3 regions of the Ewingella sp. S1.OA.A_B6 genome follow, and region 2 is predicted to be linked to each of the others. Evidence: predicted binding sites of a transcription regulator. Region 2 holds the regulator's gene; each other region holds the start of a gene.
The links. Region 2 encodes LexA, which represses DNA repair genes until DNA is damaged. Its sites were predicted from a motif close to TNCTGTATGTACATACAGNA; they were not measured.
Positions count from the first base shown of each region.

Region 1 (10,896 bases), on a different contig from region 2:
ACGCACTGATTTTCTCAGCCCCTGGGCAAGATGATCCTCAGCCGAAGAAGGCCAAATAATCATGAAATGGATACCCGTCGTCGTAGCATTATTACTTTCTGCCTGTAGCAGCAGTGACAATAAAACCTATTACCAGCTGCCTATACTTAACAGTGGCACCGCAACAACCAGCACGAGTATACCGCAAGGTGAACAACGGCAGCTGTGGGTGGAACATGTCAGTGTGGCGGATTATCTGGCGGGTAACGGTTTGGTGTTTCAGACCAATGACGTCCAGTACGTTTTGACACAAAACAACCTGTGGGCTAGTCCGCTAGACCAGCAGCTCCAGCAGTCATTAGTCACTTATCTGGGCCGTGACTTACCTGGACGAGTTGTCTCTGCGCAACCTGCCAGCAGCGCCGAACAGGACGTGCTTAACGTCAACGTAACAGGCTTCCATGGTCGCTATGATGGCACTGCACTGATCAGCGGAAGTTGGACGCTGACACGTAATGGACAGACTACTCAGCGGAATTTCAATCTGGTATTGAAACAGAATGAAGATGGTTATGACGCATTGGTGCGTGCACTCGCCGCCGGTTGGCAGCAAGAGGCGGGCCAAATTGCCAGCCAGATAAGATGAACATCTTTTAAGCTTAATTTTATTTAAGCCAGACACACAAAATCCCGAATGCTGAACGCTCAGTATTCGGGATTTTTTATTGATGATCAGCCAGATGAGGTTTTTGTGGCGCGATTAGCTCGCGCGCAATCAGATAAAATACCTCAAAAATATGACATTCGCGTGAAATTTGTACATTGACCTCTCTGACGATAGCGTCTATTTGTTAAGTGTGGACGCAAATGCGGCTCACTGTTTTTTTTCCACATGAACCTGAATAAATGAGGGAAACAAGGCATGAAGAGACAAAAACGCGATCGCCTGGAACGGGCATTATCACGTGGTTACCAAGCTGGAATAGGCGGTCGTTCGAAAGAGATTTGCCCCTATCAATCATTAGATGCCCGATCACATTGGCTCGGGGGTTGGCGACAAGCCATGGAGGACAGATCAGTTACCGCTTAACCGTAGCTCTGTCAGAAAAAGGAACAACCTCCGCTGTGTGCGGAGGTTTTCATTTCTGCCGTAGAAAAATATTTATAGCACACCCCAAAAATCCTACTTAATTTCTCAGTTTCGAAGGGTTTTTGCTTTGTGAGGATGAGAGACTGTAGTGAAACGAAAAACGGTTGGGGATGACCGATAAGCTGGATGATTTCATACTACGCGAATGATTAAACCCCCTTCATGAAAGTGCCAGTGCATTAATGTATATATTACTTTAAAAAAAGGAAACCAGTTTCCTGGTTCCCTTATAATTTACAGTCAGATGTCTATTATTGATTAGAAAACACCCGCGTCTTTGAAAAGACCGACTTTAAGATCTGTGGCGGTATAGATAAGCTCGCCATCAACCAGTACTTCACCGTCAGCTACGCCCATGATCAGTTTACGGTTGATCACGCGTTTAAAGTTCAAGCGATAAGTCACTACTTTTGCCGTAGGCAATACCTGACCGATGAATTTAACTTCACCGACACCCAGTGCGCGGCCTTTGCCTTCGCCACCGAGCCAGCCAAGATAGAAACCAACCAACTGCCACATGGCATCAAGACCGAGACAGCCTGGCATGACCGGGTCACCAATGAAATGGCAACCGAAGAACCACAAGTCAGGATTGATATCCAGCTCGGCTTCAACAAAGCCTTTACCATGCGTGCCACCGTCTTCTTGCATTTTGACGATACGATCCATCATCAACATATTACCCGATGGCAATGGCGGGCCACCGGCACCAAAAAGTTCGCTACGGCCAGAGGCCTCAAGATCTTCTTTCGTATAGGAGTCGCGTTTATCTACCATGTTCTATGTAAGCCTTATTTTATTGAAGGACGGAGTTTAGCTAACAGGTATAAGCTGAACAACTCCGATCAGCTGTGGCTGAATCAGTTCAACCAGCGGAAAGGCCAGGGGTAACGGCGACGATCGTGCGGCAGGGCCAGCGCGATGCGTTCTTGAATCAAACCCAGCAAGCTTGGACGCACTTCTTCAGCCTGTTCTTCGTACGAGTAAATCAAACCGGTCAGGATAGGCAACGCTTCAGCTGCATTATCAACTGCCCATAAATGAAACTGGCCTTCGCGAACGGCATCCAATACCTGAGGATGCAAGCACAGATTACGTACGTTGCTGGTGGGTAAAATGACCCCTTGTTTGCCGGTCAAGCCGCGACGCTGACAAACTTCGAAGAAACCTTCGATTTTCTCATTCACGCCACCAATAGGTTGTACGTTACCAAATTGATCAACGGAACCAGTCACTGCAATTTGCTGGTTGATCGGTTGCATTGACAGTGCGCTTACCAGCGCACAAAGTTCTGCCAGCGACGCGCTGTCGCCATCCACTTCTCCATAGGATTGCTCGAAAACAATCGACGCGGAGAATGGAAGAGGCTGGTCAAGTTCCAGCTCAGAAATCAAGAATGCCTGCATAATCATCATGCCTTTGGCATGCAAATTACCGCCCAACTCTGCTTTACGTTCGACGTCAGTGAATTCACCGTCACCGGCGTGTACGACACAGCTTATACGGGAAGGTTCACCAAAGGCTCTTGGATGACCTGGATATTCCAGTACTGAAAGACCGTTAATCTGACCAATGACTTCGCCTTCGGTTTCAATACGAATCTGTCCGAGCTCAATCTCATCCTGCATGCGCTCTTGCAAATAGCTTTCACGCCATGCCCGCGCATTGATAGCAGCCTCAAACGCTTTTAGACTAAGCAACTCGTCCTCATTGTATAAGGCCGCTTCAGTAAGCTGAGCACTAAGCCATGATGGGCAGAGCGTAAGGCTGCCCTGATCTGTGCTATATCGGATGGCAAGCCGAAGTAGAGCCGGCCACGCGTCTGTGGCCAGGCGGGGGATCTCTAACTCATCTGCCAGCGTATTGATATAGCCACACCAGGTTTCCATATCGCTGGGTTCGGTGAGTGGCAGGTCTGCTTCAAATTCGCCATATACCGCCGATTCCAGCAGTTCGGATTCCATCTCGTTGAACTCGCCCAGCGAAATACGATCGCCGACCAGTATCAGACGAATATCCAGCGCCATAGGCGGAATAGAAACAGGCAGAGGGCGGCTCTCATCCGGGGAAGACCAGTGATACCAGCCACACGACATCATCTGCTTGAGACGCAACCACATCAGCGGTTGGGCTAGCAGAGCGCGCACAGAAAGGACCAGCACGCCCCCATTCAGCTGATGAATCAGGCCTGGTTCAAGTTGAATTTGATCTTTGTACAAACGCACACAGCCAAACAGTTGCTCTGATTCAATCCACTCCTGGAAGTGGCAAGAGAGTTTCGCCGCGAAGGCATCATCTACAGATTGCGCAGGTTCAAGGGTGATCTGGTTACCGTCGATAATATATCGGGAACCTACGATCTCTTGCTGCTCAGGCAAAATCTGTTTAACGACATCCGTAATACGTGACAAATACTCACGGCTTTCCTGTGCTTTAATTGTCATAAAGCGTGGACGCGAGAGTGGATGACAAAACAGCGTTAAACCATTTTCCAGCCTTGGCTGTATAACAGCGAAATCAACTGGGGCCAACTCAGCAGCCGTTGCGAATGTTGCCTCGTAAGGCGCGGTATCGGGCAGTAATAGCTGCCAATCAAGTCGGTTATTGGTCAATGTGTTAGCTGTGATCTTTAAAAAGGGAAAGGGCGATTATACAAGAATTCACACGGCTGCATACAGCGAGAGTCACGGTTAAGACCTTCGCCAGCTAAGATGGGGTTTGTCCGTGCAAAAAACGAGCAAGTCGGCATGATTTATTTGCAGTGAAAATTGAAATAAAGCTGTTATGCTTAACAAAGTTACGGGGTCACAGAAGAGCTCACAATGAAATATCAGCAATTGGAAAATCTTGAGAGCGGTTGGAAATGGACGTACTTGGTAAAGAAACACCGTGAAGGTGAGCGCATTACCCGCCATTTAGAAAATAGTGCTGCTCAGGACGCGGTGGATGAACTTTTAAGGATAGAAAATGAACCCGTCAAGGTTCTGGCGTGGATTGCCGTTAACATGAATGTTGCTTTAGAGAACCGCCTAAAGCAGACCATTCGTGCCAGGCGTAAGCGTCATTTCAATTCTGAACATCAGCACACCCGCAAGAAATCGATCGACCTCGAATTTTTAGTCTGGCAACGACTAGCAGGTTTGGCTCAACGCCGTAGCGCTACGCTATCTGATACCATTATTCAGTTATTGGAAGATGCAGAGCGCAAAGAGAAGTACGCAACCCAAATGTCAGCACTCAAAGAAGACCTGCAGCAAATCCTCGGAAACAGAGAGTAGGTTGCGCTTCGGGCACAAATAGAGCGTCAATGTTATTACTAAGTTTGACGCATAAAAAAACCCCGCCTTAGCGGGGTTTTTAATATCTGCGGTTAAACAGTATTAAAGCGTGATGACTTAAGCCTGAGGCTGAGTTACAACGTCTTTGATACCTTTAACTTCGATTTCTACACGACGATCTGGTGCCAGGCAAGCGATCTGAGCCTTGGTAGCACGGCCAGATTTGTAGCCACAGGTGTTGCCAGTGACAGAATTAGTTTCGCCCATGCCACGTGCAGAGATTTTATCTGACGGGATGCCTTTAGAAACTAAGTAATCAACAACTGTTTGAGCACGTTGCTCGGACAGTTTCTGGTTAGACTGTTCAGAACCTACTGCATCGGTGTAACCCAGAACTACAACAGAACCGTCTTTAGGATCCATAGAACTCAGTTGGGTGTACAGCTGATCCAGAGCCTGTTGGCCTTCTGGTTTCAGGCTAGATTTGCCGAATGTGAACAGAACGTCAGACTTCAGAGTGAACTTTTTGGTTTCAACAACTGGAGCTGGAGCTGGTGCTGGAGCAACAACTGGAGCAGCTGCTTCATCTTGACCGAAACGGTAAGAAACACCTACAGACAGCATTGCGTTATCAGGACGTGCGCCAACGGTAGCAGCATCACCGATGTTGTTAACCCACTGGTAATCCAAACGGGTAGCCCAGTTTTTGGTTACAGCATATTCTAAACCAACGGCAGCCAGTGGAGAAACACCGGTGTCGTGGTCGCTGATGCGTCCAGCTGAACCATTGTCGAAGTTACCTTTAGAGTCTGCACGCCAAACCATACCACCCAGACGAGTGTAGATGTCCAGATCGTCAGTCAGTGGGTAGCTCAATTTAGCAGCAAGCTGAACGCCTTGTGCTTTGAACGCGCCATTGTTGGTGTCGCCTTTGTAAGGCATACGGCCAAGCCAGTCATATCCCATTTCAAAGCCCAGGTACTGGTTTGCTTGGTAACCCAAGAACGCACCTGCACCCAATTGGCTGTCGTGGGTAGGGCCGTTGCCGATACCTTCGTAAGCATTTGCGAAACCAGTGTCATGGTATTGGGACCAACCCAATTTACCACCGGTGTACCAGGTGTTATCTTTCGGTGCGGCTTGCGCTACGGTTGCGAAACCTACCAGTGCCACTGCTAATGCGATAGCTGTCTTTTTCATTTTTGCGCCTCGTTATCATCCAAATGGGCCAATTGAGCTTTAAGCATTTTAAGCCCTTGGTTAAAATCCTTGAGCCAAAGTTATTGCTTCCGTTAAGAACTTTGCCACTTCACGTTGGCATTATACAGCAACCTTGGCGTTGTAAAGTCTACAACGTGGCGCGAAACTTACAAGCTTGATATGGCAGCGACATGGAAAAAAAGGGTGAAACGCACACATTTGTTAACAAGTTTGACTGTTTATTGACGAAACTTTGGGGTCACTTGTCTCCTCTAAGCCCGTTTTTACCGACAAAAATGGGCTTTTTAGCACAAATCACTGCAAAACATTTTATTTTCATCGGAATGTTCTTAATTTGCGCTAATGGTACACTGAGGAGTGAATTTTTGCGATTTGTTGCTGTCCATGACTTGAGATTGCCTCTTTTGTTGGTCTCATAATGAACCCATAGGCCCCTCCCTGAACTGCCGCTAACCTCAATCTTTCACGCTCCGAATTTGTTAAATCTGGCAACCATCCAAGTACTACACTGTAGTTTCCTGTTTGCAAAGCTTTTTCCATTGCATCGACGGTCGACATAGCATGAATTTGGCTAACCTGAACAATCTTCCCAACGGGAAGACCTGATTGGGATATCCAACGACGACTGAGTTTCTGTTGGGGCGTAAGCCATAACAACCACCGTGATTGCATTCCCAAGTGCTGCAATACAGGTAAAAGCAGTTGTGATAACGCTGGCTGACCCTCGCTGTACACGAACTCAGTGATCAGACCATTATTTGTTGATGTCGGTGGAGTGACGCTTGTTGATTTTGGGGAAAGCGCCGGATGACTTAAACGATGATTTGCCTGGTATTGAGTTCGCATAGTATGCCCTGCCAGTGGATTACTGTATGAATATACAGTACTCGTTGGTTATGTAAAGATCAACCCAATTTTTTCCAAGAAATCTCGCATATTTTGAGGAAAATCCATGTAAATGCATTTTGTATTTGGTGCTTAGATGGACTTTGAGTATTTTGCATTTAGTTGCCCGGGTAACTAGAAAGGGCATGTCTCGCACTCAAATGAAAGGATATCGCAATGATTAATCAATCAAAAAAAAGGATTTCTCAATCTAAACACCTGTTCGCCTCTTTCGGCAATATAAGATCTAGATCTCAGTTTGGCGGCTATAGTCTGTCTGCCAATGGCATCATGTTTGCACTTGTCTCTGAAGGCGAGTTATACCTGCGAGCCACTCCCGAAAATGAAAAACAATTTTGTTTAATGGGGATGGAGTCTCTGATATACCGCAAGAGAGGTATCCCTATTTCATTACGCTATTTCAAGGTAGGGAGGATGCTTTGGGACGACCCGGACCGTCTTTTGCATCTGGCGAAACGTTCGCTCGAAGGTATGCTCAATGACATTGAAACACGAAAAAATGGCGGCATGAGATTGAAAGACTTACCCAATATTACTCTGAGTCTCGAACGTCTTCTTTGGCAGGTGGGAATATCAACGTCGGCAGAGTTAAGGGCGCAGGGTGCTTGTTCAACCTATTTAAAGCTGCGCTCAATAAAACAAAATATGGGGTTGAAGGTTTTGATTGCGCTAGAAGGCGCAATCTTGGGATATCATGAGGCGGTATTGCCTCATGATACGCGACTCTTCCTGACTCAGTGGTTTATCTCACATCAGGCCTTAGTATCCGGACCTGCGCACTAAACCTTCCTTCGCAAGGCAACTGTTTTCGCTGACTGAGCAATATTATGCGCCGCCTACCGGCCAAATTTTACTGTTAAGCTCAGTGAGTTCAGGAAGATGAGCAACCAACAGACCGATTTGCTGTAAAACCAGTTGTTCTTTACTGTCTGACTCGGTGGTACGTAGTTGAATGCGTGCCATCAACTGTTCCAGTGCTTGTTGAATAACCCCTGCCTCAGAGGGGGGGGGATGCAAGGCCCCATCAACACAGCAGGCTGCTTCATCAAGCAGGCGCAAAGTTTCTGCGTCATGCAACTTCTCTCTGTGTGCTCCAAGTGCCGAAATATAGCTCAACATGGTGTGATTCAAACACAGCAGGCGGAATGCCGCCTCAATAGCTGCGGGATCAATATTTTTTTCGGAAGTCATATTCGAGACAACTGATGCCAACTCTGCATCGCAGTTGTGTGCATCGCGTCTCGCAAGTCGGTAATCGAGTCCGTTGTCTTTGCCTTTATGGTACTGAACAAGGATGGCATCCAGGTAACGACAATTAGCTGTGAATGTCTTATCAACGACTACCGGCAATTGTCTGAACTTCCAGTCAGGCCAGATAAAGCTAACGGCAGTCCATGCGATGGCACAGCCGATAAGCGTATCAATAATCCGTGGGATAGCGACCTCGAACCCTTCACCCAGCAAGTTAAAGCACAGGAGTACCAGCGTAGTAATGAACATGGTTGCATGTGCATATTGCACATTGCGGAATGCAAAGAACAGCACGCCACTGATCACAATCAGCACCATCTGGCCTTCAATAGAAGGAACGAAATATAAAATGGGAATTCCGAGTGCAATTCCTGCCAGCGTGCCAATTATCCTCAGTGCCAACCGACGCCGGGTCGCGTTATAGTTAGGCTGGCAAACAAACAGGCTGGTGAGCAAAATCCAGTAACCGTGATCCACGCCGCTAATCTGGATGAATGCATAACCCACTACGAGTACGAGGGACATGCGAATAGCATGGCGAAACAGCGCGGATTTTGGTGTCAAATGGCGGGAAATACGCAGCCAGATATCGTCGATACCCGTCAGTCTGTTTTCCGCAAACGGACTCTTTCCGTCTTGGTTCTCAGGCAGTGTCTGTTCGGATTCAATATTGGCCAACTGAGCGTCGATGGCACGCAGATTCCGCAGTAAATGGCGCAGGGCTTGCAGCATTTTCCGGTGCTGAGCCTGGGTATCAATACGCAGCAGGGCTTCATCAAGGCGTAAGAAAGCACGCTCGAACTGGGTATTGTGGGAGTATTTCTGTCGATAGAGAATAGACTGTGAAAGTTGAGTACAGGCGCGTGCCTGCATACTCATCAGACGCTGGAAGCGGAATAGAATGTCGCTGTGGTGAAATTGTTCGCTCAGCTTCTTATATTGCACGTGCGAGGAACTCGCCCGTTCGTGAATGTCTTGTACCACAAAATAGTAATGCAGGGTTCTACGCGTCCCTTTCTGCCCCCGATCGCCTTTCAGGCGAGTTTGCAGCGTGTTTTTGGTCTGATTCAGCGTGGCGACTAACTGACTATTTGCCATCGCCAGTTCCACCAGTTGTTTATTGTTATCACCTTCCTGATCGGGATCGAATAGTGCAGCCTTAGCTTCCAGGAAAGCCCCTAGTTGCAGATAGCAGCGTGAAATCAGGTCTTGCAGTGGGCGAATAGGATAAAGGATATGCCCGGCTAAGGTCAGCAGATTGTACCAAATAGCGCCGCATAATAGTAATAACGGCTGCTGATACCAGATGTGGAACATGCTGGTACCCAGCATGGTGTAGATAGCTATCAGCAGTGCACCGAAGGCGATGGTGGCATAGCGCTGCCCTAATGCACCGAGCAAAATAAAAACGCAGGTAGAGACCATCAGTCCTAAGGCAAAGAACCATGGGTAAGGGAATAGTAGCTCGATGGATGCTGACGCAATGAAAAAACAGACTAGCGTGATCAACAGATTTCGCAGCCGGCCAGTCAGCCTGTCATCCAGGTCCGTCAGCGCCGCAGCCACCACGCCCAGCGTTAATGGAATAGTCAATGTAGGAAGGTGAAACCACCATGGAACCAGTGCCGCCCCGGTCAGTGCGATAAAAATGCGGATGTTATAAAGGACATTGCTGTTGTAGGCGTAACGCCTTAAACCCGGAGCAAAAGAGAGCACGGCGAACTCCATGTAACAAAAAGGCTGATGTGACAGCTAAAAAAGTCGGTCGATACTTATCGAATCCGGCCATTGGCAAGGTGGCTACGGGCATTGGCTTCACGGACCTGCTTCGCCAGTTCGACGGAGACCACCCGCTGGCCGACCGGCCACAGAGCAATCACGGCTATTTTGAAATTAGCAATGCCCACCGGAATGCCAATAATAGTCAAGCACTGCGCAATGCCGGCAAGAATATGAGACAGACACAACCACCAGCCGAAAAAAATAAACCAAAAAACATTCAGCAACGTTCCGCCGCCGGACAATACGGCATTGCGTTTTTCCGGGTACAATTCATTAACGTGTATAGCCTCATTGCCGAAAGGCACCAGTGACAAACGGGTGATTTCCCAGCAAGAACGTGTTAATGGCAGAGTGAAAATCAGCACAATGCTGATGAGAGTGGCCAGCAGCCAGGCGAGGGTGGTAAACACGCCACCTAATATGAAATTCAGAATATTTAAAATAGCACGCATATGATCACTCGACTCAAATCAGAAACAGGTTGGTAACGCCATGGCGTTAACGGAGATTCTACTCTTTTTATTCTACCCTGATATTGGGGGTAGAGTGCCAGTGCTTGTTGCAGGTAAACTGCCAGCAAATCCTTAATTAATAATCAGCTATCCCCTTAATCCTTCGAGTCGCCAACGCACCTGCAGCTCGAAGGATGAAGGGGATATCAATTAGCGGCTTTTATAACGAGAACAATGGCGTGATGATATGGAACTGAAATCGACTTCATTCGGGAAACATCTGGCACAGCACCCTTACAACCGGGTGAGATTACTCAATGCAGGCGTGGAAGTCAGTGGCGATAAACATCATTACCTTATCCCTTTCAATCAACTTATCTATATTCGCTGCAAGCGGGGTATTGTATGGGGAGAGTTGGAGTTTGAACTGCCGGAAGAGAAAGTCGTCAGGCTCCACGGTACCGAGTGGCAGGAAACTCAGCAGTTTTATCATCATCTTCTGAAAGTGTGGCAGGGTTGGAGTGAGGAGATGAGCGAGGTCAGTGCCACTGTTCTGCATGAGCAAGCTGAAAATATAGCGTGTATTGAACAGCAGGATAAATGGTTCAAAAAAAGTGAACTGGCTGACGTTCAGCAAGGCATTTCGGCGGCATTTTCTGCAGTGCCGGTTCCCGTCGAGCGCCTTGGTGAATTTAACAACTGTCGTGACGATTACGAACTCTGCCTAAAATGGCTTCGCCAGGGCGCGCAAAGCGTTGATAAGCGTAATCTTGTCTGGACTGAACGGGTTATCGAAAAAAACCGCGATTTTTTTGACAGCATTGAAACCTCACCGCTCAACAATAGTCAGTGCCGCGCGGTGGTGAATGGTGAAGAT
Region 1 is NZ_JBLJFK010000001.1:1,639,315-1,650,210, reverse strand. Features, by position in the region: gene pqiB (intermembrane transport protein PqiB) at 1-59, shown strand, start outside; gene pqiC (membrane integrity-associated transporter subunit PqiC) at 59-625, shown strand; gene rmf (ribosome modulation factor) at 902-1,069, shown strand; gene fabA (bifunctional 3-hydroxydecanoyl-ACP dehydratase/trans-2-decenoyl-ACP isomerase) at 1,388-1,906, opposite strand; gene ACMV8I_RS07795 (AAA family ATPase) at 1,990-3,741, opposite strand; gene matP (macrodomain Ter protein MatP) at 3,952-4,407, shown strand; gene ompA (porin OmpA) at 4,525-5,607, opposite strand; gene sulA (SOS-induced cell division inhibitor SulA) at 5,968-6,474, opposite strand; gene ACMV8I_RS07775 (TfoX/Sxy family DNA transformation protein) at 6,691-7,317, shown strand; gene yccS (YccS family putative transporter) at 7,360-9,501, opposite strand; gene ACMV8I_RS07765 (YccF domain-containing protein) at 9,558-10,019, opposite strand; gene helD (DNA helicase IV) at 10,267-10,896, shown strand, end outside.
Region 1: a site for LexA is predicted at 6,495-6,514, ahead of sulA (SOS-induced cell division inhibitor SulA). Genes of this name have one in related genera too.

Region 2 (10,896 bases):
CTCATTAACCGCTTCAAAAACTGGCGCTAATAATACCCGTCATCCTTCGAGTCTGCTTGATGCAACTCGAATGACTGAGGTACTTGAGTGTAAGTAATTCAAAGAAATTAAAGGGTTAGCCGTTACAGGCTAGCCTTTTTTTAATGCCACTTTTTCTCTGCGGACACTGTGGTATTCTGCGGGTATTAATAACAAAAATGGGATGTAGATCACATGGCAGGATCTAAACGTGGCACTATTATAGCCGTCATTATGCAGCGTCTTTTGAACATGTTTTTATTGGTATTGGCAGCGATTCTTATGCTGTTTTTGGGGCGTGAAACCTACCATTTAGGCATGGTGTTGTTTGTCAATAATGACCAGTCATCGTCCTATTTATTGATTGAAGGTATCGTAATTTACTTCCTGTATTTTGAGTTTATTGCATTGATTGTGAAGTACTTTTCTTCCGGATATCACTTCCCGCTGCGCTACTTTATTTATATTGGTATAACGGCAATTATTCGGCTAATTATTGTTGACCACAAGAGCCCGTACGATACGCTGGTTTATGCCTGCGCAATTTTGGTTCTGGTGGTCACGTTGTTTCTGGCTAACAGTGAACGCCTGCGCCGCGAGTAGCGGGTCGCCCGCAAGCTGATTGCTGCCGTCGCATTCTGCGTTAGAATGCGAGGCTGATGTTTAATAGGGGAGTTCAATGTTTCCCCGACACGGAGTTCGTAATGTCTGAGTCTCATTCCCCTGCACAGCCGCCCATTCACTGGTTTGATGATCTGCAGCATGTTCCTGCTGATGTTGCCGACTGGCTGATGGAAATGGGCTCCATGACACGCCGCTTTGAAAAGCAGGGTGTCACCGTCACAGTGCAACCCAAACGCGAATGCTTTGTCAGCCGCCAAGAGTTGGGCGAAAGCGAAGCCCAACAGTTACCTGAAAGCGTGCGTTACTGGGTACGAGAAGTGGTGCTGTTTGGAGATGATGAGCCATGGCTGTTAGGCCGTACGGTGATCCCGGAAGAAACACTGACGGGTCCCGATCTGGCGCTGGTGGATCTCGGCACGGTGCCGCTGGGTCGTTACCTTTTCGCTGGTAACACGCTGACTCGCGACTATATTCATCTCGGCTTGCTACAGCATGAACAGGGCGATCTGTGGGCGCGGCGTTCGCGGCTGCGCCTTTCCGATAAACCCCTGCTGCTGACCGAAATTTTCCTGCCTGACTCGCCAGTTCATCGCCCCGAAAACAAGGTGCATAAAGGATGAATCGGGCCAATCAACAAGGGGATCAAGAGGTGTCTGTAAGCCTTTTTCAGGGGCATTGGCGTGATTACTGCCGTCTAATGCGCATTGATAAACCCATTGGTTCTCTGCTGCTGCTGTGGCCAACGCTGTGGGCGTTATGGCTGGCGGGTGGCGGTATGCCATCACTGAAAATTATGTTGGTCTTCGTGCTGGGCGTGTTCTTTATGCGCGCAGCGGGGTGTGTGGTCAATGACTATGCTGACCGCAAATTTGATGGTCACGTTAAACGCACTGCCAACCGTCCGCTGCCGAGTGGTGCTATCAGCAGTAAACAGGCCAAAATATTGTTCGTCTGCCTGGTGCTGGCCTCTTTCCTGCTGGTGCTGACCCTCAACCGCATGACGATCTTGTTATCGTTGGCCGGATTGGCGCTGGCGTGGATCTATCCGTTTGTGAAACGGGTGAGCAATTTACCGCAAGTCGTATTGGGGGCCGCCTTTGGGTGGTCTATCCCCATGGCATATGCGGCGGTGAGTGAAGCCGTCCCGCTTAGCTGCTGGCTGCTGTTTGCCGCCAATATCTGCTGGACCGTGGCGTATGACACACAATACGCGATGGTCGATCGCGACGATGATCTGAAAATAGGCGTCAAGTCGACGGCGATCCTGTTTGGTCGATTTGATAATCTTATCAACGGTATTCTGCAGTTAGCCATGTTGGTGCTGATGGCGATAGTTGGATATCTGACCCAGCTTAGCTCGCCTTTCTACTGGTCATTACTACTCGCGGCGGCACTGTTTGCGCATCAGCATACATTGACCGCCAAACGCGACCGCGATGCCTGTTTCCTCGCTTTCCGCCAGAATAACTACGTCGGGCTGGTGCTGTTCCTTGGCATCCTGATGAGCCTGTCGCACTTCAGTTTCTGACGCCTTCTCAATTGTGAAAAAACGCCCGGTTCTCAACAAAGAGAACCGGGCGTTTTTTATCGTGGTACTAGCTTAGTCTGTTAATTCACTGACAAGCTTAATTAATGATCAGTATCCCGCACATCGACTTTCGGCTCAGAAGGCGGTGCAGAAGCCTGCGGAAGCTCAGACGGCATGCCTGCGCTTTCGATCGTCAACTTGATTTCCGGAGTCATTAAATCGCTGAGGATTTTGTAGATTTCTCGCGTATGTTCAGGAATAGCATCACCGATATCATTGATAAAACCCTCTGCGCGCAAGGTACCAACCAGCGTGGTAAACACCGCTTTGTCGAAGAACTCTGGTGCGTTAATTCCGTGCAGTACAGACAGACGCTGAGCCATAATTCGGCTCTCTTTCTCTAGCGCACCGCGGCTGATACTTGGGTTATTACTCAGTAAGGAGAGAGTAATGCCGTAGCGCTGCAAGGTTTCACGCACACCGGCAGCCAGTAGTTGCAGTGGGCGAATACGTGACGGATTAAGCGACAGCGTTTCACCATCGAGTTTGATCAGCCCCTGGCGTGCCAACTCTGCGCACAGGACTTGCAGCACCGTTGGCAGATCTTCTTTGCTGTAATGCATGAAGAGTTCGGCTTTCATCATTGGGAAAATCAATGCGACCTGACGCAGTAACTCGGCGCTGGTGACTGAACGGTGGTGCATGATGATGCTGGAGATCAGTGAAGGCAGTACCAGCAAATGGTGAATATTATTGCGGTAGTACGTCATCAATACGGCCTGCTCACGCGGCAGAATAATGATGTCGCCTATATTGTCTTTCTCGACTTCGAACTTATTCATGTTCAGTGCGTGATCGAGAAGCTGTTCGGCAGTCAAATTTGGCACGGTGGAATCAGCGGTATAAGGCACATTGCGGAGCAGCTGCAAATAGCAATCAAGCTGTTCGATCAGTTGTTCGCGGGTCAGTGAACGCTGACGCGAGGCCAACAGCGCGGTGCAGCACAGGTTCATGGCGTTGGCCGCCGCAGAGTTATTGATACGCACCATGATTTTGGCTGCCAGATCCTGCACGGTTGGCGTGAGCCAACTTGGACGGTGGGCTTCGATAGGATCGATTGAGTCACGCCATGTCGGCACATTCTGGTTGAGATATGTGGTCAGATGCAGTGGTTCGCCGAAGTTGACGTAGCCCTGACCGAGGTTACGCAGTTTGCGCAATCCGTTGATCATTTGCATAAAACTTTCTTTCTCTTTGGTCGCACCGCGCAGTTCTTTGGCATAGGTGCCGACTTCCATCACGTGCTCGTAACCGATGTAAATTGGCACCAGCGTGATTGGGCGTGAACCGCCGCGGAGCATTGCCTGAATGGTCATTGCCAGCGTGCCGGTTTTCGGTTCGAGCAAACGTCCAGTACGCGAACGGCCGCCTTCAACAAAGTATTCAACTGAATAACCACGGGTGAACAACTCGCCGAGATACTCACGGAATACCGTTGCGTAAAGCTTGTTACCCTTAAAGGTACGGCGGATAAAGAACGCGCCCAGACGGCGAAAAATCGGACCCGCTGGCCAGAAATTCAAATTGATACCGGCAGCTATATGCGGCGGAACCAGCCCCTGATGGTAAAGCACGTAGGAGAGCAGTAAATAGTCCATATGGCTGCGATGACAGGGCACATACACGATTTCCTGACCATCCAGCGCCAACTGCCGTACGCGTTCGGCATTATTGACGTTGATGCCTTTATAAAGTCGGTTCCATGTCCAGCTTAATACGCGGTCTGACAGGCGCACGGCTTCGTAGGAGAAATCAGCGGCGATCTCTTCCATCAGGGCAATGGCGTTTTGCTGGGCTTTTTCGTGGGAAATCTTCTTGCTACGCGCTTCGTCTTCGACCGCTTTCTCAATCGCTTTGGATGCCAGCAATTTATTGAACAGGTCCTGACGCACCGGCAAACGTGGTCCAACCGCCGCCAGACGTTGACGCGAGAAGTGCATACGCGCTACCCGAGCCAGTTTCTGGGCGATAATTTTATCAGTACCGTGCTCGGTTGCCATATAGCGTAACGACACCGTATTGGAGAAGCGCACGAAACTGTCACGGCCCAGCCACAGCACTGCAAAGAACTTTTGCACGCCGTTCAGCACGCGCAGATGTGGGGTTTCTTGTCCTTCCCGACCCGGCGCACGGCCAAACATTACTGATACAGGTAACATTTGGATGTCCAGCAGTGGGTTACTGCGATGTAAGTCCAGATAGTCATGGAACAGTTTTATCGACTCAAGTTTCGGTGTGTAATAGGTAAACACACGCGGTCCTTCAGCGATAAAAACGTGACTAGGCAGCTGTATGCCGTCAATTTCCAATGGAATAAGGGGATCAGGCAGATTCTGCGCCAGGCACTGGGTGCGTAAGGTCAGTAAATCTGTCTTCGAATGATAAGGCAAAACATACAGGATCGGCCGAGTGGGATCTAAGCGCAACTCGGTAACCGGATCTGTCGGAATGACCTTGCTCTTTACCAGCAATTTTAGCGGTAAATTCAATAAGGTATAATAAAGTCTACGCCAACCTGACATAAAAACGTGAAGCCTCTTTGTTAGCAATTCGTCGCAAGGATACCAGAAAGTGAGTATGGGGTCTGTGGTGATACTCTATAATCCCCAAGCTGCCGCTGTGTTGGTTCGCTCATCTAAATGACTTCCTGGTAAGCTTATAGGGAGTCATTCCGTTGCCTCTCTGCTGCAACCTGGAAGCTTTTAAGTATAAAATGCCGCAACCTTTCCGTTAAGACGAATAACACATGAAAAATGAATCTACCGGGTTTACCCGTATCGTGAAGGCCGCAGGCTTTTCGCTCAAAGGTTTAAGCTCGGCATGGAAAAACGAAGCGGCTTTTCGCCAGGAAGTGATCGGCGTGTTTCCCTTCATCATATTGTCATTTTTCCTTGATGTAACCAGCGTTGAACGCATCCTTCTAGTGGGAGTTCTGGGGCTGGTGATCATCGTCGAATTATTAAATAGCGCCGTGGAATGTGCTATTGACCGTATCGGCCCCGAATTTCACGTGCTGTCGGGGCGCGCCAAAGACATTGGCTCTGCGGCAGTTTTGCTGACTATTATACTGGCGGTTTTCACCTGGGTCAGCGTGTTTTGGCCGCATTGGTTCTAAATTGGAATAAAGATTCCATATTTCACCTTAGCATCTGTTTTTATTCACTCTTAGGTTTTCATTCAGAGAGTACCTGTATATACTCACAGCAATACTGTATAAACAATCAGGGGGCGGGATGAAAGCTTTAACAGTCAGACAACAAGAGGTTTACGACCTCATTCGCGATCATATCGCCACCACAGGTATGCCACCAACCCGTGCTGAGATCGCCGCTCGTCTGGGTTTTCGCTCACCAAATGCAGCGGAAGAGCATCTTAAAGCACTGCAACGCAAAGGCGTCATTGAGATTGTTTCCGGTGCGTCGCGTGGTATTCGCCTGTTAATGGAAGAAGAAGAAGGTTTGCCATTAATTGGTCGCGTTGCCGCCGGTGAACCTCTGCTGGCACAGCAACATATTGAAGGGCATTATCAGGTCGATCCCGCAATGTTTAAACCAAGTGCTGATTTCCTGCTGCGCGTTAGCGGTATGTCGATGCGCGACATTGGTATTCTCGACGGTGATTTACTGGCGGTGCATAAAACGCAGGACGTGCGAAATGGTCAGGTTGTTGTCGCACGTATTGACGATGAAGTGACTGTTAAACGTCTGAAAAAGCAGGGCAGCATTGTCCAGCTTCTGCCCGAAAACAGCGATTTTGAGCCTATAGTTGTTGATCTACGGGAGCAGAGCTTCAGCATTGAAGGCCTTGCCGTCGGCGTTATCCGTAACGGTGACTGGATCTAATATGCACGGCTAGTATCCATCTCTAATTTCAGTCGGCGGTAAACTATTTTCCTCTACCGCCGCAGAGTAAATCTTTAGTTGTTATCGTTACTTACCACTCAGGAATAATCCTAATCATGGTGGGTATCGCTGTTATCTGACGTAAAAGCCAAATTATCAACTACTCTTATTCATGTGGTAAGCACTTAACGTGTTCAACAAAGCACGACAACCTAACCCAAGGTAATAGGAGAACTTGTTATGAATAAGGACCAAACCGAAGGTAACTGGAAGCAGTTTAAAGGCAAAGTGAAAGAAAAATGGGGCAAGCTGACTGATGATGACCTGACGGTGGTGGAAGGGAAACGTGATCAGTTGGTTGGTAAAATCCAGGAGCGTTACGGCTATCGGAAAGAAGAAGCCGAGAAAGAACTCAAGTCCTGGGAAACAGATAATAAATATCACTGGTAAGTCGCAATTCCCCTTGCGCATTAGTTATGTATCAGTGATGCATCCTGAGAAATATGCTGCTCCTACCCGGGAATGCATTCAGGATTGATGGTACAGGGACGTACCCACCTTAATTGCTCAGTGCCCGCGCTATTTCAAATACCCATCTTTTAAGCATCAATACATTAGCGTTTTTTAGTCACGATACTGTGGTCATGTTCGCAGTGATCTTGGCTGTTGCATTGCTCAACAACGCTACACTCGCCGCACATGCCGTGGGCTTCAACTACGGAATGGCGCAGCTCAAACCCTGAGTCCGCGGCCAGTTTTGCCAGCCGCTCTTCGATGCCATCCGTTGTTTTCTCAGTCACCAACCCGCAGCGGTCACAGATAAACAGTGCAGAAGTGTGGCTGGGTTCTTCAAAATGGTGGCACAGGACATAACTGTTGGCCGATTCCACACGATGAATAAACCCCTGTTCCAGCAGAAAATCCAGCGCCCGATAAACTGTCGGCGGTTTTGCCTGGGGTTCGCTCACGCGCAGTAAATCCAGCAGATCGTAAGCACTGATAGCACCGGGCTGTTGCGTCAACAGACGCAGCACTTCAAGGCGCTGTGGCGTCAGGCGTACATTTCGTTGCACACAAAGCTTTTCAGCCTGTGCAAGTAATTGATCTGGGTTGGTCAGGGTCATAAAGGCTCTCTGAGTACGCTACTGGGTTGCACGCTTTGAACAAGGCAAGGACGGATTTTATCATGCTTCGGTGTAATCGACGAATTATGCGCCGCCCTTCTGTTTGTCATCGTCTGGCGCGCGTCGGTTGTCCGCTAGTTAAGGGGGCTGGCGAGGCAGGGTGCTGAATCTTTGTTCTGTGATATAATCAGCGATTAACGTCTTTTCGGCCATCATGCTGAGAGGAACGTCCCGCACACTTTCTTCAGCGAATTTCAGGTCGATGTCAGAAAATCAAAATCCCAAAACTCATGTAATGCCACTCACTGCGCAACGTTTTTCCGTCGCGCCGATGCTCGATTGGACCGATCGTCATTGTCGCCATTTTCATCGGCTGATGACCAGCCAGGCGCTGCTATACACCGAAATGGTCACCACTGGGGCGATCATCCACGGTAAAGGTGACTACCTTGGTTTTGGTGATGCCGAGCATCCGGTGGCGCTGCAACTGGGTGGCAGTAACCCTGCCGATCTGGCGCGGTGCGCTAAGCTCGCCGAAGAGCGCGGCTATGATGAGATCAACCTCAACGTCGGTTGCCCCTCTGACCGCGTACAAAATGGCATGTTCGGTGCCTGCCTGATGGCGCAGCCCTCGCTGGTTGCGGACTGTATTAAAGCTATGCGCGACACCGTGTCTATTCCGGTCACCGTCAAAACCCGCATCGGTATTGACGAACAAGACAGCTATGAATTTCTCTGCGATTTTGTGCAGCAGGTGGCTGAAAACGGCGGCTGTGAAACCTTTATTATTCATGCGCGTAAAGCTTGGTTGTCCGGCCTCAGCCCGAAAGAGAACCGTGAGATCCCGCCGCTGGATCACTCGCGTGTTTATCAGCTGAAAAAAGATTTCCCGCAGCTTACCATGGCAATTAACGGCGGCATTAAGACGCTGGAAGAAGCCAAAACGCATCTGCAATTCATGGATGGTGTCATGGTCGGCCGTGAAGCCTATCAGAATCCGGTCATGCTAATTAACGTGGATCGTGAACTGTTTGGCATGGATGTCCCATCGCGCACCGCGCCGGACATCATCCGCGCTATGTATCCTTACATTGAAGCGGAACTGACGAAAGGTACCTATCTCGGGCATATAACCCGCCATATTCTGGGCATCTTCCAGAGCGTGCCGGGCGCGCGCCAGTGGCGTCGTCATCTCAGCGAAAACGCCCATAAGCCTGGAGCGGGTGTCGATGTGGTTGAACAGGCGTTGCAATGTGTCACCCAGCCACAAAGGGCGCTGATTCAGGCCTGAGGGAAGTGGTGAAAATCACTAAAAGTTAGTCTGAGTTACTACGTGACCACCGGTCTATTTCCCGCGTGGTTATATTTTTATATATATTTCATAATCTTACACTTCCTGTCACTCTGGCATGTTTCTTGTAATATTATCTGGACTTCAGATGGCACTTGTCAGGCTGATTCCGTCTTCTCGCTGTTTGTAAGGAGCATACGATGCTGGAAATTCTCTTCGTGCTTGGTTTCTTCTTTATGCTGATGCTGACCGGTATTTCATTGCTGGGGATGATCGCGGCACTGATCGTGGCGTTTGCTCTGATGATGTTAGGTGGATTCTTGGCAATTGTTATAAAAATGTTACCTTGGTTGGTTTTTGCCGTGCTTGTCGTCTGGGTTTACCGGAAGTTTATTAAGCCGGATGAGCCGAAATATCGTCGCCGTCGCCTGCCTTAATCATGGGTTTAAAAAAATGTTTTCATAACATCATGAAATTAAAATGGTTAATGGGATGCTTTTGAGCACATTGGAATGTAATTGTTACATCTATAACTTTTACTTATGTGCTAGCAGTCACAAGCTGGATCAGAATGTGCGGTAAAACTGCATTTATCATATTTTTTAACATGGGTGGCTGTTAGGATGAATTTCATACGTGGTTACAGACCGCAACGCTGAATTCATCAAGCCTGATGAGGCATACAATAGTCGCCGAAGTGACAACGCCCTTTGGGTTTACCTTGCAGTACCCTACAGCAGTACCCGTCTTGAATCAGAGGTCGTCTGAGACAGACAGCATAAAAGGGCTTCCATCTATGTGGAGGCCCTTTTTGCATCCCCTTAGTACTGGTCCCTCAGCGGCGTTAGCTGCGTTCAGTCGCCTGAATCACTTACTTATGTAAGCTCATCGGGCTCTTCACTTGCCGCCTTGCTGAAGCACCAATTACTTTGGGGATACAGCAGTCGTCGATATCTTACTTACCCGGAATCAGAAGGCTTGAACCCTGCGTGGAACGACTTTCCAGCGTTTCATGAGCGCGCCTGGCTTCTGACAGCGGAAATTTTTGTGCTTCGCTAACGTCTACTTTGATCGCACCGCTGGCGATCATAGAGAACAGCTCATCACTGGCGGTTTTCAATTCTTCGCGGGTGGTAATGTAAGCATTCAGCGACGGACGAGTAACGTACAGCGAGCCTTTCTGCGTGAGAACGCCTAAATTGACGCCTTCCACCGGACCGGAAGCATTACCGAAACTGACCAGCAATCCGCGCGGCTTCAGACTATCGAGAGAGCGTTCAAAGGTATCTTTGCCGACGGAATCGTACACCAGCCCGACTTTCTCTCCGCCGGTAAGTTCTTTAACGCGTGCCACGATATCCTCTTTCTGATAATTGATAGTCGCCCACGCGCCAGCCTGCTTGGCCCGCTCGGCTTTCTCGTCCGAGCCGACGGTGCCGATGAGATTGGCACCCAGCGCTTTGGCCCACTGGCAGGCAATCAGCCCGACGCCACCGGCGGCGGCATGGAACAGAAAGGTTTCGCCCGCCTTAATGTTGTGTGTCAAACGTAGCAGATAATAGACTGTCAGGCCCTTTAGAAAGGAGGCTGCAGCCTGTTCAAAGCTGATGGCATTGGGCAACAGTGCGATCTTCTCCTGCGGCACGTTGTGAATTTCGCTGTATGCGCCGAGCGCGGACTGCGCATACACCACGCGATCCCCGACCTTAATGCCCGTCACTGCACTGCCGATTTTACTCACTACACCTGCCGCCTCAGTCCCTAAACCTGAAGGTAGCGAGGCCGTTGGATATAAACCGCTGCGCATATAGGTATCAATATAATTTATCCCTATTGCTTTATTCTCGACTTGTACTTCGCCTGCTGCGGGGTCTTGCGGTTGAAAACTGACATATTGCAAAACTTCAGGTCCACCAGTGGTGGAAAATTGAATGCGCTTAGCCATTTTGCTTCCTCGTTATCGGGTCTGTTGGTAACCCTAGGCTATTTAATTGAGACAATCCAGCGCTGCTAAGACCAATTGGAAATGAGGCATCACAAGGAAATATAATTGCGTATACTGACGCGTTATCATGTGTCCCGTTTTGATAACCCATTTCCATTGCATGTTCTGAAAACAGGCTCTTAGACCAGGAATTAATCGACTGATGGCAGCAAAAAAACCGACCAATCAACAGAACGAAAACCGCGATCGCCAGATGGAAGGCCTCAAGCTTCCGCCGCACTCGCTGGAGGCTGAGCAATCCGTTCTGGGCGGGCTGATGCTGGACAATGAACGCTGGGATAACGTAGCGGAACGCGTGGTCAGTAATGACTTCTTTAGCCGTCCACACCGTCTGATTTTTACCGAAATGCAGCGCCTGCTGGAAATGAGCAAGCCTATTGACCTGATCACCTTGTCTGAATCCC
Region 2 is NZ_JBLJFK010000005.1:24,084-34,979, forward strand. Features, by position in the region: gene pgi (glucose-6-phosphate isomerase) at 1-30, shown strand, start outside; gene psiE (phosphate-starvation-inducible protein PsiE) at 214-621, shown strand; gene ubiC (chorismate lyase) at 723-1,262, shown strand; gene ubiA (4-hydroxybenzoate octaprenyltransferase) at 1,259-2,170, shown strand; gene plsB (glycerol-3-phosphate 1-O-acyltransferase PlsB) at 2,272-4,752, opposite strand; gene ACMV8I_RS12510 (diacylglycerol kinase) at 4,977-5,345, shown strand; gene lexA (transcriptional repressor LexA) at 5,464-6,072, shown strand; gene ACMV8I_RS12520 (CsbD family protein) at 6,313-6,522, shown strand; gene zur (zinc uptake transcriptional repressor Zur) at 6,687-7,196, opposite strand; gene dusA (tRNA dihydrouridine(20/20a) synthase DusA) at 7,492-8,487, shown strand; gene pspG (envelope stress response protein PspG) at 8,688-8,924, shown strand; gene ACMV8I_RS12540 (quinone oxidoreductase) at 9,443-10,432, opposite strand; gene dnaB (replicative DNA helicase) at 10,635-10,896, shown strand, end outside.

Region 3 (10,896 bases), on a different contig from region 2:
GTTTTAACACAGCAACGCGCCCGGCTTGTTGATACGTCATGAATTCCCCTTGTAAGGACGTCTCAGTTATCGCCTAAGTCTACCTACAGAATCTCAACACCGCCCACTGTTTTAACGGCTTAGGGTTAAAGTCAGAGAAAACAGAGATAGCATGCCTTCAGTTTTCGTAATTTCACCTGCGCCGTGACCAATGCTAAAGTGGCATTCCCCTCGAAACGGAGTGATAACTGATGGCATACACGCGCCCTGTTACTGCAGTGATTTTTGATATGGATGGCCTACTGATCGATTCTGAACCGTTATGGACACAGGCAGAACTGGACATTTTTGGCGGTTTGGGACTGGACTTGTCACAGCGGGATTTATTGCCGGACACGCTTGGTTTGCGCATCGATCTGGTGGTAAGAATGTGGTATCAGTCCATGCCATGGCAGGGGCCAACTCAGGCTGAGGTCACGCAGCGAATTATCGCCCGCGCGATTGAACTGGTTGAACAGACTCGCCCTCTCCTGCCAGGTGTGACTCATGCGCTAGAGCTATGCCGGGAGCAGGGGCTGAAAATTGGCCTGGCTTCTGCATCACCGCTGCATATGTTGGATAAAGTGCTGGAGATGTTCAACCTCGCCGCCTATTTTCAGGTGCGGGCATCCGCTGAAAACCTGCCGTACAGCAAACCGCATCCCGAGGTCTATTTGCGGGCTGCCTCTCAGTTGCAGGTGGATCCGCTGAACTGCGTGACGTTAGAAGACTCTTTCAACGGGATGATCGCTACCAAAGCCGCACGCATGCGCTCTATTGTTGTTCCTGCTCATGAACTCAGTACTGACCCACGCTGGGCGCTGGCTGACGTCAAGTTGTCTTCACTTGAACAACTGAAGGCGGAACATATCCGCTAATCTCGATGGGCACACAGCCAAGTGTGCCCATCTTTTTAGCTCTGGATACGCGTTAAAGGAAATCAGCGCGTTTAGGGGAAAACGTATCAATCAGCACGCTGTCCTGTTCAAGTGACACCACACCATGCATTTCATGCTTTACCGCCCGATAGGCATCTCCCGTCTTAAGCACTCTTTTTACACCGTCAATTTCCACTTCAAAACTGCCTGCGGCAACATAAGCAATTTGATCATGAATATCGTGCTGATGGGCGACCCCGACAGCGCCCTGGTCAAAATGCACAGCCACCATCATCAGCTCATCACTCCAGGTCATTATCTTGCGCTTAATTCCATTTCCCAGCGCTTCCCAGGGAGTCTCATCATTAATAAAGAAAGTTTTCATCACGGCACTCCGTCACAGACGATCGCAAAATTACCTTATTACGCCACGAAAAGCAGCGCATCCTCACGGCATTCTAACGATCGCAGCAGCATTGCCACGGTTTAATGTTGTAAAGCTTGAACTGCCTCATAAAATAAATAAAACATCATTTCATTTTTATTGAATCATCATCCCAATGCTTCTATGCTGCTTGTAACAAGGATGAACCGGGCAACAGGATCCTTGCGGTGCTGCTACGCACGCCGCAGTCCAGTCTGGTGAATCCTCCATTCGTAACACTGACCCGCACGAGAGGCACCGACATGCAAGTTCGTCAAAGCATTCATAGCGATCATGCCAAACGACTCGATACAGCAGAATTACGCCGCGAATTTCTGATCGAGAAGATTTTCGAAATAGACGCCTACACCATGACTTACAGCCACATCGACCGCATCATTGTCGGCGGCGTGATGCCCGTTGAGAGCAGCGTAGCCATCGGTGATGAAGTGGGTAAGCAGCTAGGCGTGAGCTATTTTCTCGAACGCCGCGAACTTGGCGTAATTAACATCGGCGGGCCGGGGCTGATTGTCGTAGACGGTACAACCTATGAAATTGGGCATGAAGAAGCACTGTATGTCGGTAAAGGAGCCAGATTGGTTGAGTTTAGCAGCCTGGCATCAGGCAAACCGGCCAAGTTTTATTACAACAGCGCACCTGCCCATACGGCATTCCCTAATAAGAAAATCACCTTAGCCGAAGCTTCCCCACAAACTATCGGTGATGCGGCTACCAGCAATCGCCGCACCATTAATAAGTTTATCGTTCCAGACGTGTTGGAGACCTGCCAGTTAACCATGGGCCTGACCAAACTCGAGCAGGGAAGCTTGTGGAACACCATGCCATGCCATACTCATGAGCGCCGTATGGAGGTCTATTTCTATTTCGAGATGGACGATGAAACCGCAGTATTCCACATGATGGGACAGCCGCAGGAAACCCGTCATTTGTTGGTTCACAACGAGCAGGCAGTCATTTCGCCAAGTTGGTCAATTCATGCTGGCGTGGGTACTAAACGCTATACCTTTATCTGGGGCATGGTAGGTGAGAATCAGGTATTTGATGATATGGACCACGTAAAAGTCAGCGAATTGCGCTAAACCGCCAGCTCCGCCGCAAGCCGGCTGAGCTCCCTCTTTACGGCGGGGATCGCCGTTGAAAAAGTGAGAGAAATCATGATCCTTAATGCATTTGATTTAGCAGGAAAAGTGGCACTTGTGACCGGCTGTAATACCGGTCTTGGTCAGGGAATGGCGCTGGGACTGGCTCAGGCCGGTTGTGACATTATCGGTGTCAACGTTAGCGCTCCAGATGAAACCGCAGAGCAAGTGACTAAGCTGGGCCGTCGTTTTCTTGATCTGCGTGCCGACCTCAGCAGCATTGCTGGTATCCCGCAGTTGATTGAAACTGCTGTCAGTGAATTCGGCCACATTGATATTCTGGTCAACAATGCCGGCATAATCCGCCGCGAAGATGCTATCGAGTTTAGTGAGAAAAACTGGGATGACGTGATGAATGTGAACAGCAAAACGCTGTTTTTCATGTCACAGGCAGTGGCGCGTCAGTTCATCAAACAGGGGCACGGTGGGAAAATTATTAATATCGCCTCTATGCTCTCCTACCAAGGTGGCATCCGCGTGCCTTCCTATACGGCATCAAAAAGTGCAGTGATGGGCATCACGCGTTTGATGGCGAACGAATGGGCCAAACACAATATCAATGTGAATGCCATTGCACCGGGTTATATGGCGACGAACAACACCGAACAGCTGCGCGCTGATGAGGATCGCAGTAAAGAGATTCTTGAGCGTATTCCTGCCGGGCGCTGGGGTATACCCGAAGATGTCATGGGACCTATCGTATTTCTCTCTTCCAAAGCCTCTGACTACATCAATGGTTATACCATCGCAGTAGACGGCGGCTGGCTGGCAAGATAAGCAAACTAACCGTAATGAGAAAGGCGCAAATATTGCGCCTTTTTTCCTTTTTATCAATCTGTTGACAATTAGTTACAGCGTAACACTTCCATGATTGTAACGCTTTCACATATACTGGATAAAATAACAGTCATTCAGTTCGGAAGCGTCATGACGGCGGAAGGCCATCTCATATTCTCCATCGCCTGCGCGGTGTTCGCTAAAAAAGCACAGCTCTCACCAGAGCTGGCGCATGGTGACTGGTGGCATATTATCCCGGCTTCCCTGCTGACGTCTTTGCTACCCGATATTGATCATCCCAGGTCACTCATAGGCCAGCGTCTGAAATGGGTCTCACAACCTATTGCCCGTATGTTCGGTCATCGTGGGTTTACCCATAGTCTGCTGGCGGTCATTGCCAGTGTCTTTTTATTTCGTACCCACTTTCCTCACGACTGGGTTATCCCCATTGACGCTCTGCATGCCATGATCATTGGTTATCTCAGCCATATTTTGGCGGATATGTTGACACCAGCCGGAGTCCCTCTGCTGTGGCCATGCCGCTGGCGTTTCCGGCTGCCGCTCATAAACAGTCAAAAAGGCAACCAGCTTGAGCGGACATTGTGTTTGCTGTTGGTCGGTTTTACCCTGTTTTGGCCTAACTGGGCGCCTATTATTGGTGCAATAAAACCTGAGTCTTTCAGCAGAATTTTGAATCTAATCACATAGCTTCGACCAAATTGCACTCAGATAGCTCATCTTGCGTACAAATATAGATAAAAAATTATAAGCAATTCCTTTTGAATATAATTGTGCTGGCGATGAGCTGATATCCTGTCGCCCAAGCTACAGGATGGTGCACTCCCTCGCAGAGAACACCAGTAAGCAACACATAATGAAATAATGAACAATTTGGAGATCTGGGTATGAATCTTCCGCTCGTAATTAACGTAGTGGTCTTCGTTGCCCTCCTTTTGCTATTGGCGCAAACCCGTCACAAGCAGTGGAGTCTGGCAAAAAAAGTATTAGTGGGTCTGGTGATCGGCGTGCTCTTTGGCCTGGCATTGCAGCTGATTTACGGCTCAGATGATCCTGTCCTCAAAGCGTCCATTAGCTGGTTCAACATTGTTGGTAACGGTTACGTGCAGCTACTGCAGATGATCGTCATGCCGTTGGTCTTTGTCTCTATTCTGAGTGCGGTGGCTAAATTACATAACGCTTCATCACTGGGGAAAATCAGTTTTCTGACTATCGGTACTCTACTGTTCACCACGCTGATTGCCGCACTGGTCGGTGTATTTGTTACCGGTTTATTCGGTCTAACGGCCGACGGTCTGGTCCAGGGCGCTCAGGAAACTGCCCGTCTCTCGGCGCTGCAAAGTACTTATGTTGGCAAAGTAGCCGACCTGACGATGCCACAGCTGATTCTTTCCTTTATACCAAAGAATCCATTTGCTGATTTGACCGGCGCGAGCCCGACGTCAATTATCAGCGTGGTGATCTTCGCCGCCTTTGTGGGTGTCGCTGCTCTACAACTGGTAAAAGACGATCGGGAAAAAGGTCCGCGTGTACTGGTATTCATTGACACCCTGCAAGCCTGGGTGATGAAACTAGTGCGTCTGGTCATGAAGCTGACCCCTTACGGCGTGCTGGCGTTGATGACCAAAGTAGTAGCTGGTTCTAATGTACAAGACATCGTTAAACTGGGCAGTTTTGTGGTGGCCTCTTACCTGGGCCTGGCCATCATGTTTGTAGTGCATGCCCTGCTGCTGTCATTGACCGGTGTGAATCCCTCGAAGTTCTTCCGTAAAGTCTGGCCAGTACTGACCTTTGCGTTCACCAGCCGCTCAAGTGCCGCTACAATCCCGCTGAGCGTAGAAGCCCAGACACGTCGTCTTGGTATTCCGGAATCCATTGCCAGTTTCTCGGCCTCTTTTGGTGCGACCATCGGACAGAACGGTTGTGCGGGTCTATACCCAGCGATGTTAGCCGTCATGGTAGCGCCGACCGTGGGCATCAACCCGTTTGACCCAATGTGGATAGCTACGCTGGTAGGTATTGTTACCCTGAGCTCCGCCGGCGTTGCTGGTGTGGGTGGGGGTGCAACTTTCGCCGCGTTGATTGTGCTGCCGGCAATGGGCTTGCCCGTGACGCTGGTTGCCTTGCTTATCTCAGTTGAACCGCTTATTGATATGGGGCGTACTGCGCTCAACGTCAGTGGCTCAATGACCGCCGGTACCATTACCAGCCAGCTTCTGCGTCAAACAGATAAATCAGTCATGGATGCTGACGACAATGCCGAATTAGCACATCGTTAATGTGACGTTTGTCAGTTGAGCATGTAAAAAAGACCACAACGGATGACGTTGCGGCCTTTTTTATGGCTAATGTTTATGGCTTAAAAAGCGGTTTCCAGCGAGTCAGTAATGCGATAGTCATCATCAACCAGCGGCAGGTAACGCCATTTATCAAACGCAGTACAGGGGTGAGAAATACCGCACCCGACCCAATCGCCTGGATGTAATTTTTCATCCGCTGGCAACAATAAATAAGCATGATGATCGTTAACGTCACTGATGCGCAGATGGCTTGCAGATCGTGGTTCACTTCCATCAGCATTGCGGATCCACAGTGGGTTGGGCAAGTCTTGATCGAATGGCACATCGCGACGACCAAAATCGACCAAGGCCAATCCCGGTTCTGGACGGGATAATACACGTCCCCAGATTTCCAGTGCCGCATCGAAATGGTGCGTAGCGCCCGGCTGGGCAAAAGGTGCGATACGTGAGTAAAGACCGTTATCATGCGCCATGTATGCACCCGAACGAATAAGCGGCGTAATAGGCAATGGCAGGGTTGCCGCAGTAAAGCAGGAGGTCACTACGTCAAACCAGGCACCACCACCAGCGCTGAGAATAATATTATCGCTATCAAACAGGTTCTTCTCCGCCAGAAGTGCCGCCGTGGCGATCATCATTTCACAATAATCTTTCACCCGCGCAATGCCTGACGCGTCACGCCCGGCTCCCAGTGCGCCTTCATAACCGGCCACGCCAACCAGTTGTAGAACCTCGCTAGCCGCGATAGCTTCTGCTATTTTTATGGCCTCATCCGATGAACGACACCCAGTGCGACCGCCGCTAATAGACATCTCTATCAGTACTGAGATCCGACTGCTGCCCAGGTTTTGCTCCAAAAGCGTCACGCCCTGCAACGAATCAACGTAGCAAAGAAAATCGTGTTCCGGATGCTCTTGCTGCCACTGTGCAATCCAGCGTATCCCGGCAGGATCGACCAGTTCATTGGCTAAAAAAACATTGCGAATACCGAACTGGCGTAATGCGCGCACTTGGGACGGCGTGGCGGCCCCCAATCCCCAGGCTTCTCCTTCCGTGATCGCACGACGGAGGATCGCTGGCGACATAGACGTTTTACCGTGCGCCGCAAGCAATACGCCATTTTCGCGGCAGAAAGAGGCCAATTGACGCAAATTATTGTCTAATGCCGACTGCTTCATAAGCATCAGCGGTGAAAATACCTCATCGCTGCTCAATACCGGCGTGCCGTTTGGCAACGGTGCATTACCTGCCCCCGCGACTGATTTAAACCGTGGTGCCGCTTGCTGTGGGTCGAGTAATCCATCGGCTCGCAGTGGAAAGTGAAGAGACATCATTCCTCCTATTAGTGCTCAAGCACGCGCGATAAGAATTGTTGGGTGCGTAGATTCTGCGGATTAACAAAAATTTGCTCCGGCGTACCTTGCTCGGCAATAACGCCCTGATCCATAAACACTACACGGTCAGCTGTTTTGCGGGCAAAACCCATTTCATGAGTGACGACCACCATCGTCATACCTTCGCGCGCCAGACTGCGCATGACCTCCATGACCTCACCCACCAATTCCGGATCGAGAGCTGACGTGGCTTCATCAAAAAACATAATCTTAGGTTCAACGGCCAGCGCCCGTGCAATGGCGACTCGCTGCTGCTGACCACCAGATAACTGTGCTGGATAGTGATGTGAGCGCTCCGACAGGCCAACACGCGACAGGGCAGCCATGCCCCGCTTATTGGCCTCTGCTACGGACAACTTTTGCGCTTTAATCAACGCCAGTGTCACGTTGCCAAGTGCGGTTTTATGTGGGAATAAGTTAAATTGTTGGAAAACCATGCCAACGTGACCACAGATCTCGCGGGAACGTTTATTGTCATGTAAAGGCACATGATTCACCCAAACTTCACCGCTGTCGGCTTTCTCAAGACCGCTCATGATGCGCAGCACGGTACTTTTACCGGAACCAGAAGCACCAATCAGTACCAATACCTCGCCCAGTGAGACATCAAGGCTGATTTCCTTCAGCACCTGTGTAGAGCCGAACGACTTGGTTACATTATTCAGCATAATGGCGGGTTTACTCATGATAACTGACTCCTGGTTTGATTATGTTGAACCCAACGAGAAAGCGGAAAGCAGACCGCGAAATAGAGCAAGGAGACAAGACCGTAAATCACTACTGGCTGACCGATGCGATCGACAATCGCCTGACCCTGATGCATCAGTTCGGACATACCGATCATGCTAACAATCGACGTATCTTTAATCAGCGATAAATATTGGCCAACTAACGGCGGCAGTACGATCCCACGGGTTTGTGGTAACACAACGCTCATAAAAGTTTGGCGTTTCGAAAGCCCCAGGATCCATGAAACTTCCCATTGTCCTTTCGGCACAGCTTCAATACCGCCGCGAAAGATTTCCGCGATATAGGCCCCCTGATAAATGCTTAAACCCATAATGCCCGCAGCAAAAAGGTTGATGTCATAGCCGAAGTAGGCAACACCAAAATAGATGAACATCAGCGTTATCAGCACCGGGGTACCGCGAAACAGTTCGGTGTACAGCACAGCAATCTGCTTAACAATAGGCAAACCACTTGTGCGCATTACTGCTGCCAGCAAACCGAGCAGCGTACTGCCTATAATCGCGGCGACGGAGAGTGATAATGTAATACCGAGCCCTTCCAATAACATCGGTAAGGAGTTGATGATCAATTCACTCATTGGGAGTTTCCCCCTTTCGCTGAATGCGCGAGTCCTTTTTTCGGCCACCACCCATTGGCTTTTTTCTTCGAGGTCACCAGCGCCGGATGAAACATGTGCCGACCAGCGAGATTGCCTAGCGATGAGAAAATATTACTGAACAGAAGATATATGACCGTCACAATGCTGAAGGTCTGGATATACAACAATGTACGTGCATTTATCACGGTTGCTGTGCCGGTGAGTTCCGGAAGAGCAATGGCCGAAAGTAACGAAGTCCCCAGCAAGAGCTGAATCAGGTTGTTAATAATTGCCGGCCATACTGCTCGCGCGGCTTGCGGCAGAATGACGCTCATAAATACCTCGCTTTTAGGTATCCCAAGCACCCAAGCAGCCTCGAGTTGACCTTTGGGTACAGACTGAATGCCCGCTCGGAAGGTTTCCGATAAATACGCCCCGACATTTATCCCCAGCGCCAATACACCAGCAGTAAACGCATTCATCGTGATACCAAGAGAGGGAAAGCCAAAGAAAATGATAAAAATCTGCAGCAACACCGGCGTATTACGAATAAATTCTACATAACAGTGGCTGAACAAACGCACCACGGACAAGGAGGATGATTTCGCCAATGCTGAGATCAAGCCCAGTGCTACGGCAAGTGCAAAGGCAACAACGGTGACCTGTAGTGTCAACCAAGCGGCAGAAAGAAACGTATCACCATAGCGCCATAGGGTTAGCCATTGATAACTCATGGTCTTACTCCTTCGAGAGGCGCGGCATGAATTGCCGCGCCGTATGCTGTCAATACTGCGGGTTCAGGGGATAGCGTGGTTTGTTGCCAAACCATTTCTGATAAAGCGTGGCATTATCGCCTGATGCGTTAATCTCGAAGAGAAACTCATTAAGGTAGTTCGCCCAAACCTGGTCACCTTGTTTTACAGCGAACGCATTGTATTCCAATGGAACTAAGGCTTCATTGGTCACAACCAGTGTGGGATCCAGCTTGGCCTGATAGGCCAGGAAGTTGTTATCTTCAATCATGGCATCGGCCTGCCCCTGTTTTACTGCGAGGATAGCCGCCTGAGAGGAGTCATATTCCTGAATATTCACCTTAATACCCAAGTTACCAACCTCATCGCCGTTGGTTGAACCTTTAACCGTGGCAATCGTTTTACCCGCCATATCCTGTGCCGATTGAATCCCGCTATTTTTGCGAACCAGCATCGCTTCACTCGCCACAACATACGGATTGGTAAACGTAATTTCTTTCGCACGGTCGAGATTTCGAGTGAAGTTACAGAACACCACATCCACTTTATTCGTCTGCAGGTTTGGAATTCGGTTGGCGCTGGTGGTATTCACCATCTCCAGCTTAACGCCCATCTCTTTTGCTAATGCTTTCGCGAGATCGACGTCATAACCATCGGCATTACCGTCTTTATCATAAAAACCGAACGGGGCGAAACTCAGGCAGTCACCCACGCGCAAAGTGCCGCGCTGAAGCACGGTTTGCAAGGCGGATTGCGGTGCTGCACCGGCTTCTTTTTTATCTTCGGTCGGTGTACAGCCAGCCAGCGTCAGTAATACCAATGTAGCAGCCACTGCTTTAACACTGACTTTCAGCGATGTTGTATTCATTTTTTCTCTCTTTATAAAATGGAGACGATATGAAAATAAAATTTCACAGAAAAATGAAAAGCGTAGTGAATAAAATACTGTCCTGGTGTAGTCGTAGAATTAAATAAATCGTTAATCTGACTTAATGGGTAATAACTATTTACGATCTGCGCGGAAGCATTTCATGTCCACTTCAACTTTACAGTCAACAACTAAATCTTGAACACTACAGATACGGGCTGGCGGGTTGCCGCTAAATATCTCACTGAATACTTTATTAAATGAGCTGAAATAACGCGCATCAGTTAACACCGCAGTGACGTGTACGACATCCTCTACGCGATAACCTGCTTCACGCATAATCGTTAGACAGTTATCGAACGCCAGTTGCGTTTGTTCAATGATGCCGCCCTCCACGACTTCACCGTCCTGCATGGGAGTTTGGCCAGAGATATATAACCAGCCATCGGCCTCAACAGCACGTGAAAAGGGGAGTTTTTGGCCGCCCGTGCCCGTTCCACCGTCAACACCGTAACGTTTAATCGTCATGCAATACTGCTCCTGTGTGAGATAATGCTGCGTCCACTTCGACACAGCAACCGTCCGATATATAAGACAGTAATCTTTAATACCGGACACACTCAGATTTGCATATGAAATGAGCTTTTGCAATATGTGCAGGATTAATTAATTCTACGTGATGTGTTCTGGGTCTCATAAATAAACATCTCAACCAAACTCTGCCGATTAAAATGTGATCCTAATCTTATTTAATTAGACGCCATTAATCACTGCGCGCCAAAATGGGGCCCCCAAATAGAACGTACAGTTTAAATATTAAATAGGTATCAGGATGAATTCTTTAATGGCGGGGATGGGTTAAATTCATGCGTCCGTGTATGATGCTTTTTAATCTATTCCCTTCGCACCACAACAACAGGAGAGTTGGCTTATGCCAGATGAGAAGGTATCACGGGCGCGCGGTGTTGACAGGGTTATCG
Region 3 is NZ_JBLJFK010000001.1:696,043-706,938, reverse strand. Features, by position in the region: gene ACMV8I_RS03480 (YniB family protein) at 1-40, opposite strand, end outside; gene hxpB (hexitol phosphatase HxpB) at 231-896, shown strand; gene ACMV8I_RS03470 (cupin domain-containing protein) at 949-1,281, opposite strand; gene kduI (5-dehydro-4-deoxy-D-glucuronate isomerase) at 1,584-2,420, shown strand; gene kduD (2-dehydro-3-deoxy-D-gluconate 5-dehydrogenase KduD) at 2,496-3,257, shown strand; gene ACMV8I_RS03455 (metal-dependent hydrolase) at 3,408-3,965, shown strand; gene ACMV8I_RS03450 (L-cystine transporter) at 4,163-5,554, shown strand; gene ACMV8I_RS03445 (alanine racemase) at 5,635-6,906, opposite strand; gene ACMV8I_RS03440 (amino acid ABC transporter ATP-binding protein) at 6,918-7,655, opposite strand; gene ACMV8I_RS03435 (amino acid ABC transporter permease) at 7,652-8,296, opposite strand; gene ACMV8I_RS03430 (amino acid ABC transporter permease) at 8,293-9,030, opposite strand; gene ACMV8I_RS03425 (ABC transporter substrate-binding protein) at 9,080-9,916, opposite strand; gene ACMV8I_RS03420 (RidA family protein) at 10,052-10,444, opposite strand; gene ACMV8I_RS03415 (IclR family transcriptional regulator) at 10,848-10,896, shown strand, end outside.
Region 3: a site for LexA is predicted at 3,370-3,389, ahead of ACMV8I_RS03455 (metal-dependent hydrolase). Genes of this name have one in related genera too.